Regions from separate parts of the Paenalcaligenes sp. Me131 genome, predicted to be linked through region 1. Evidence: predicted binding sites of a transcription regulator. Region 1 holds the regulator's gene; the other holds the start of a gene.
The links. The regulator FNR, encoded in region 1, switches genes on or off when oxygen is low (the NO sensors DNR and NnrR bind a similar motif). The targets are predictions, from matches to a motif close to TTGATNNNNATCAA.
Positions count from the first base shown of each region.

Region 1 (4,432 bases):
CTCGGCAATTTCCTCAGTACCTACCTGAGTACGTAACAGCTTAGGTTTGTCTTCCAGCTTGTCTTTAGACTGTTCGGCAGTAGCCAAACGGCCTTCTAACTCGGGCAACTTGCCGTACTGCAGCTCAGCCAATTTATCAAACTGACCTTTACGTTGCAGTTCAGCCATTTCCGCTTTGAGCTGCTCAATTTCTTCCTTGATAGACTGCGTACCTTGTACAGCCGCTTTCTCGGCTTTCCAGACTTCCTCAAAATCGTTGTACTCGCGTTGCAAACGCTCCAGCTCTTCTTCAATGGTGGCCAAACGACGCTGTGACGCATCGTCAGTTTCTTTACGCACGGCTTCACGCTCAATTTTGAGCTGAATCATGCGGCGATCTAGCCTATCCATGACTTCAGGTTTTGAGTCAATCTCCATACGAATACGCGCAGCCGCTTCATCGATCAAGTCAATCGCTTTATCCGGCAAGAATCGGTCGGTAATGTAGCGGTTAGACAGCTCAGCAGCAGCCACAATCGCTGGGTCAGTAATGACCACACCGTGGTGCAACTCATAACGTTCACGCAAACCACGCAGAATCGCAATGGTGGACTCTACATCAGGCTCATCCACCAGCACTTTCTGGAAGCGACGCTCTAACGCGGCATCTTTCTCTATGTACTGACGGTACTCATCCAAGGTCGTGGCACCTATACAGTGCAGCTCACCACGGGCCAGCGCTGGTTTCAGCATATTGCCGGCATCCATCGCACCTTCGGCTTTACCTGCACCAACCATGGTATGGATTTCATCAATAAAGAGAATGGTTTTACCCGCGTCTTGAGACAATTCTTTCAAGACAGCTTTCAGACGCTCTTCAAACTCACCACGGTATTTAGCACCCGCTAACAAGGCGGCCAAATCCAGTACCAACACACGTTTGTTTTTCAGGTTCTCAGGCACTTCGTTATTCACGATACGCTGAGCCAACCCTTCCACAATTGCTGTTTTACCTACACCTGGCTCACCAATCAGCACAGGGTTGTTTTTGGTTCTACGTTGCAAGATCTGTATAGAACGACGGATCTCATCGTCCCTACCAATCACCGGGTCTAACTTACCCAGACGAGCACGCTCAGTCAGGTCTGTGGTGTATTTGGACAACGCTTCTCTATTGGCATCGCCTTCTGCGTCACTCACCGATTCACCACCGCGCACAGCATCAATCGCGGCAACCAACGCTTGCTCGTTTAGACCAGCTTCTTTTAATAAGCGGCCAGCCTGCCCTTTATCTCGGCTTAATACCAACAAAAATAATTCGCTGGCAATATAGGTATCACCACGTGAGGTGGCTTCTTTTTCCGTTAATGCCAACGCACTTTGTAGTTCGCGGCTAATATTTAAATTCACATCCCCAGATGAAATCTGAGGTAATGCATCAATTGCTTTTTTAACTTCGGCTTGTAAACGCGGCACGGCCACACCTGCACGCGCCAATAGACTGCCTGCTCCGGAATCCACGTCAGCCAACAATGCAGCCAATACGTGTACAGGTTCCAGATAAGAATTGCCCTGTTGCAATGCCAAGCTTTGCGCATCAGCCAAAGCCTGTTGAAATTTTGTCGTTAATTTATCAATTCGCATGTTGCCTTACTCTAGGTAATGTGCAGAATCTTGCGATGAGTATTCACAGACTGCACCAGTTTAATTTCGCTTGACTTATAGATGATGACATCTGGCCAAACTTCAAGAGCCTGTTAAAATCATTTATGTGTTTATTTGCATTTTCTTACATTTATTGCAACCCACTAAAATAAAAGAAAAAGCAAAATCCTTGATGTTTCAAAAAGAGCTTTTAAATACGCTAGAATACTAACTATGGCACTTCACTCCGAAGTGCGAATTTTATGCTGCGTTTGAAAATAAGCTCTCATTACGGTCTTTGTACCTAACTGTTTTCAACCGCAGACGCTTTCTATGCAAAAACGAATCTCTGTCAGTCACGATGCTATACGTTGCTCATCCTGCATGCTGAATGAAATCTGCTTGCCGCTGGGGATGTCCAACCACGACCTGCAGAAACTGGATGAACTGGTCAAAGAACGCATACGTTTGACCAAAGGCTCTGTCCTGTTCCACCTTGATGATGAAGTAGACGCCATCTATGCCTTGCGCACAGGCAGCATCAAGACACAACTGGAAGACGCATCCGGCCAAGTGCAGATTACTGGCTTCTTGCTGCCGGGCGAAATTATTGGCATGGATGGGTTATTAAATAACCGCCATGTCTCTCACTCTATCGCACTGGAAGACAGTGAGGTCTGTGTGATGCCGTTGAACGAGCTAGATAAGCTGTCATTGCAGCTTCCCATCTTGCAACAACAACTGCGTCGCCTAATGAGTAAGGAAATCAACCGTGCTCATACCCTGATCATGAACTTGGGCGCATTACGCTCTGAACAGCGTCTTGCCGCTTTCTTGATCAACCTGTCGCAACGCTTGTCTACCTTGGGCTACTCCCCTTACCAGTTCATTTTGCGCATGAGCCGTGAAGAAATTGGTAACTTCTTGGGCCTAACACTAGAAACGGTTAGCCGTCTGTTCTCACGCTTTGCCCGTGAAGGCTTACTGCGTATACAACAACGCGAAGTCATGATCCTAGACCTGCCTGCGCTGCAAGCAATGGCTGGGGTAGACTGCTAAGCCACAGACCTATTGGCAAGCCTTCAACGTCGCAACGCTTAAGGCATCATAAAAAAATCCCACGTAACAACGTGGGATTTTTTATTGCTGCGTAGTGGCTTTACTCTGCTTCTACTACGGCAGGAGCCTCAGGTGCTTGATCTCTGGTCACCACCAAACCACGCTTCTGCCCGCCATCACTAATCTCTTCGCTTACCCCTGTAGGTTGCAATACCAAAGCGATAGTGATCGCGCAGCCAACCATAGCCACAAATGGGCCCGCCATGAGAATCCACGGCCAAGGCTCTTTAAACCACGGTTGCGTATCCAATTCCTGATCTATTGCATTTGCCATGATAGGTCCTTTATCGTGTGCGCCTTAGCGAGGCACATAAAATCGTGTTTTCTCACTGATGAATTCTTCACCAGACTCAGCGTTTGCGGGTTTTCGAGCAGTAATCACAATATCGTGCATACCTTCTTTCAAACCAGCTTCTACCGGAACCCGTACGTGTACAGGAATCAACTCGTTCGTTGCTGATGGTACGACTATTTCTGCACTACCGCTGTTCACTGTACTAATCGTGATACCTGGGAAACCTTCAGCCTCTAACTCAATACGCATAGGCTGCTCGGACTTGTTCATCATTTGCAGTCTATAGATATTCTCTATGTAGCCGCCAGGAATCTCACGCCCCATTACCCCACGATCACGGATGACATCCATATGCAGATCATTACGGGCTACCAGCGAATAGGCCGCTGCCACAGTAATAAGGCTCAAGATTGCAATATACACCAAGATACGAGGCCTAAACATGTGTCGGCGTACCTGAGACTGGCTCAAACGCTCGGTAATAGCGCGACCAGAGGTATAGCGAATCAGCCCTTTGGGGTAATCCAGTTTCTCCATCACATCATCACAGGCATCGATACAGGCCCCACACCCAATACACATGTATTGCAGCCCTTCTCGAATATCGATGCCGGTCGGACAGACCTGTACACAGAGCGTACAGTCTACACAGTCCCCTAAGCCCGCTTCTTTGTGGTCTACCTTTTTAGAACGTTTACCACGAGGCTCACCACGCACGTGGTCATAACTCACCACAAACGTGTCGTCATCCACCATCACGCTTTGGAAACGTGCGTACGGGCACATGTACTTACAGATTGCCTCACGCAGAAAGCCTGCATTCCCCCAGGTAGCAAAACCGTAGAAGAACAACCAGAACCACTGCCATGGACCCAATGTGAAATCTAGAATCTGCGCGCCTAACTCGCGAATAGGTGCGAAGTAACCGATAAATGTAAAACCAGTCCACAGCGCAATCACTATCCACAAGAAATGCTTTGTGGCTTTGAGACGCAGTTTTTTAGCACTCCAAGGAGCCTCATCCAGACGGATGCGAGCCATACGGTCGCCTTCCACCTTGCGTTCAACCCACATGAAGATTTCGGTATATACCGTTTGCGGACAGGCGTAACCACAGAACAAACGCCCTGCCATTGCGGTAAAGAGAAACAGCGAGAATGCCGACAAAATCAGCAGCACAGTCAGGTAAATAATATCCTGTGGCCACATCACAATGCCGAACAAATAGAACTTCCTCGTACCCAGATCAAACAAGACGGCTTGGCGTTCATTCCACTGCAACCAAGGCAGACCGTAATAAATAATCTGGGTGAGGAATACAAGGGCGATTCGCCAATTGGCGAACACCCCTTTTACCGATCGAGCATAGATCTTCTGATTAATGTCGACGACCTT
Region 1 covers NZ_JBKQGY010000001.1:153,232-157,663, reverse strand. The annotation lists gene clpB (ATP-dependent chaperone ClpB) at 1-1,623, opposite strand, end outside; gene fnr (fumarate/nitrate reduction transcriptional regulator Fnr) at 1,957-2,682, shown strand; gene ACLPHM_RS00800 (hypothetical protein) at 2,783-3,016, opposite strand; gene ccoG (cytochrome c oxidase accessory protein CcoG) at 3,041-4,432, opposite strand, start outside.

Region 2 (4,432 bases), on a different contig from region 1:
TCATCCATGTAGAGTGCAGGGCCAACAAACCAATCAACAAACCAGAACCGGGACGTTTCCATGCCAACAAGAAGGTAATCACTGTTGCCAATACCGCCCATGCTGCCGCCAAGCGCCAGTTTTCGGCGGGTGCAACTTCCGCCAACGCCGCACTGTGTACGGGAGACAAGCCGCTCAACGCGATCGCCAACCACACTGCACCTACCAACAGTGCACACAACTGGCTAACCGCCAACCAGCGCGATGCTTTCTGCACAATCAGGGGGGAAGGTCTGGACATCATGCGATTGAAAATCAGCACCATACCCAGCGCACCAGCCATGGCGGTCACTACAAACTGCACGGGCAATAACGGTGTGTTCCACAGTGGGCGAGACGCTACCACCATCACTTCAGCACCGGTGTACAGCGCTACCAAGATCGCACCGATGGTCGTGATCACCGCAGCAATTTTCAGCGCGGCGCGGCTTTCATGGCCACCTAAGGACAACCATCTGGCGATAGGAGCGTAGCGTGTAGGTTGCGCACCCGTTTTAGCCAACAGCGGACGCCATGCCAACCAGCCATACAGCAACAAACCACCCACATACACAGGGATAAATACCGCCCCCCATGCCATCCACGATTTAGGATTGAAGTGCAGATAGAAATTCAAAAAACGGCCGGGTTGGTGCAAGTCCGCCAGCAAGGCTACCGGAGCACTAATACCGCAGATCACGGCCACCGCTAACGCTAAGTTAGAAATCCCGTTCCATGAGGGACGTTTGAACATAACTCCTGGCAAAGACAGCAGGAACCCGCAGTACGACAGGCCAATCAGAAAGAAGTACTGTACCGCCCAGGGCAACCAAGCCACTTCGCGGGAAACGTTGATGGTTTCTACAATTTGGGTATACATAGCAGGCTCCAGAACTTAGATGGACGTATGGCGAGGTTTCCACAAGGCAGCTTCACCCACTACCTTGCCCTGGAATTTCTCATCCAGCCCTATGTAAAACACCTGTGGGTCTGTGCCCGCCTCAGGTTTCAACACTTTCAGTTCATCTTTGGATGCCTGTAGCAAGTGGTTCAATTCGCCATCGGGATCATTCAGATCACCAAAAATACGGGCGCCGCCCACACAGGTTTCCACACAGGCGGGTAACAAGCCGGCTTCGAGTCGGTGCGCACAGAAGGTGCATTTATCGGCCTTTCCCGTGCTGTGATTGATGAAACGCGCATCGTAAGGACAGGCTTGTACACAGTACGCACAGCCCACACAGCGGTCGCTGTCTACCAGTACCAAACCATCTTCTTGTTTGAAGGTCGCACCCACCGGACATACCGGCACACAGGGTGGGTTATCACAGTGGTTGCACAATCGGGGCAGCACGTAGGTGCCGGCAGGTTGGTCTTCACCTTCTAGCGCCACGCTATAGGTGGACACCACCGTACGGAAGCTGCCTTCAGGCACGGCGTTTTCCTGAATACAGGACACCGTACAGGCCTGACAGCCGATGCACTTGCGTACGTCTACTAACATGGCCCAACGGTGTTTGTTTTGCTCGTCTGCCATTGCCGGTGCGGGCAAGGCAACTGCGGCGGCTGTCACCACGGGAATACCGCGCAAGAATGCGCGTCTACCTGCATCGGGTTGCGACGCTTGGCTCGCGCAGGAAAGCGCAGCCCCTTTGCAGCCTGAAGTGGACACACTAGTGGCTTGAGTAGCCGGTTGCAGGGATTCTGCCCGGGCTTTGCGCGAGAAAAAACGGATTATGCTCTGGCGCGGTGTAGCACCGGTGTTGGCTTCTGGACTAGGGCTCATAGAACTCTCCTGACATCATTGCGTACACGTTCCGCAACGTTTTGATTTATTGTAAAAATCAGTGCGGTTCTGTGCGTTATGGTCAGAGTAAGTGGTGGCCCCTACGCCAACTATAGATACTAAACACTACCTTAGTAGATGAAAGTACCTATATAGAAAACCCTTAATCCTTTCAAGCCTATAAGCCATCAGGTATTAAGGGTTTTGGGGTGCTTAGCCAGCCTACGCATGAGAATGAGCAAAGCTTGATACTGCTCAATATGTAGTTGACTATATAGCGTTCACTTATCCCTACAAAAAGTAAGGATTAGGCCCTAAACGGGCCTAGCGCTTAGCGACTGCGTACTTCAGTAATGATCGCATCCAGCTCAGACAAGGCCAATGCCAACTCGTCTTCGGTCACGTTCAATGCAGGCATAAAGCGCAGCAATTCTGGACGTGGCGCGTTCAACAACATGCCTTGTGGTTCGCGGTTACGCGCAGCCAACACAATCGCTGCACCGTCAGGACGATCCATTTTCAGCGCACGCAGCAAGCCCATACCGCGCTCGCCATTCATGCCCCATTTTTTGCTCAGCGCATTCAAGCCGTCAGACAGTTGTTTACTACGCGCTTGTACGGATTCCATAAAACCAGGCGCTGCCAAGGTATCAAATACCGCCAAGCCAGCCGCCGCCATCACAGGGTTACCACCATACGTACCGCCTTGCTCGCCATGTGCGAAGCACGATGCAGACTCGGTAGCACACAATGCTGCCAGCGGAATACCGCCACCAATGCCTTTAGCCAAGGTCATGATGTCAGGCTCGATCTCAGAATGCTGGTAGGCAAACATTTTGCCTGTACGGCCCATACCTGTTTGCACTTCGTCCACGATCAACAGCATATTGTTTTCGCGGGTCAGAGCACGCAGCTGCTGCATGAACTCTTTGGTGGCAGCAATCACACCGCCTTCACCTTGTACTGGCTCCAACATCACGGCCACGGTTTTGTCGTCGATCAGTGCTTTAACCGAGTCAATATCGTTCAGGATCGCTTTAGGGAAACCGTCTACCTGAGGCGCGAACATGGTGTCCCAACCCTCTTTACCGGATGCAGACATAGTCGCAATGGTACGGCCGTGGAAACCATGGTCAAAAGTAATGATTTTGTAGGAACCGTTACGGTTCACTTTGCCCCATTTACGGGCCAATTTGATCGCGCCTTCGTTAGCTTCGCCACCGCTGTTCGCAAAGAACACGCGATCAAAGCACGATGCGGCGGTCAAACGTTTTGCCAACGCCATGGAAGGCTCGTTGTAAAACGCAGGGGAGGGGTTCATCAATTTCTGCGCTTGCTCGTGCATCGCATCTACGATCACTTTAGGGCTGTGACCCAACGCGTTCACTGCCCAACCCTGAATCATATCCAGGTATCGTTTGCCATTATGGTCTTCCAGCCAGGAACCCTGACCTCGAACAAAAACCAGCTCCGGGCGAGCTGTAATATCCATAAGCGCCTTGGCACCGGACCGATCAAATTGCATAACGGCAAACCCTATAAGGTAAAAACGTAGTGGGTGAAATCGTGCACCCACAATGGACAAAAGCCCTTGTTTAGTTTCACGTAAACAAAGGCATTAGCGCGCACGGTAAAAGCACCATGCAAGTATGCATATAATTTACCGCTACAGCGCAGAAATGCAAGAGAAACTGCGTGTTTGCCGCCTATGTGGCACACAGACGCTACGCATGCGCCACACCACGGTCATTAAAACGAAGTTTGCTCGTCTTCCCAGCCTAACAACGACAATTGTTGCGGTGCTTCATCCCAGCGCCTTGCTTCGTCTTCGGGGACTAAATTGCTAGCTTTCACTCCAAATAAACGCAACGCCGGTTTATCAAACGGCACCCGTCGCAAACACTGACCCGCCACCGCGTGAATCTCTGCCGCATCCACCACCGGCATCTCTACGCTGCGATCGCGTGTGACCGTACTAAAGTCATGAAAACGTACTTTGATGCCTATGGTTTGTGCCCGCACTTTTTTGCGCCGTAAATCGGCTTCTAGCTGTTGGCACAAGCGCTTAAATACCGCCGATAAGGTCTGCTTATCTTGGCGCACGTGCAAATTGCGCTCAAAGGTAGTTTCACGGCTAATAGACTTAGGCTCGGGGCTAAGGTCTAGCTCGCGTTCATCCTGACCTTGCGCCACTCGACTTAACCACTGTGCATAACTTAAACCAAAGTGCTGCTGTAACAGAGCAGGGGGCGTCGCCGCCAGCTCACCTATAGTATGTATATCTAACTCTTGTAGCTTGATATGTGCTTTGGGGCCTACCCCGTTGATCTTATTAACGGCCAAAGGCCAAATACGACCTTGCACATCGTCCATGCTCAGAATGGTGTAGCCATTAGGCTTGTTTAATTCTGAGGCAATTTTAGACAGCAGCTTATTAGGTGTGATGCCTATAGAACAGGTAAGACCGGTGGCTTCCCACACCTTATCTTTAAGGCGCTGCGCCAAGGTTGCACTGTCTTCAGGCAAATGGCTCAGATCTATGTAGATCTCGTCTATACCCCGGTTTTCTATACGGTCTGATACCGTCGCCACAGCCGCTTTGAATAAAGCGGAATAACGCCGGTAGGC
Region 2 covers NZ_JBKQGY010000003.1:603,635-608,066, forward strand. The annotation lists gene nrfD (NrfD/PsrC family molybdoenzyme membrane anchor subunit) at 1-898, opposite strand, end outside; gene dsrO (sulfate reduction electron transfer complex DsrMKJOP subunit DsrO) at 914-1,804, opposite strand; gene ACLPHM_RS14480 (acetylornithine transaminase) at 2,136-3,329, opposite strand; gene dinB (DNA polymerase IV) at 3,554-4,432, opposite strand, start outside.
Region 2: the regulator FNR is predicted to act here: its motif matches at 2,050-2,063, upstream of dsrO (sulfate reduction electron transfer complex DsrMKJOP subunit DsrO).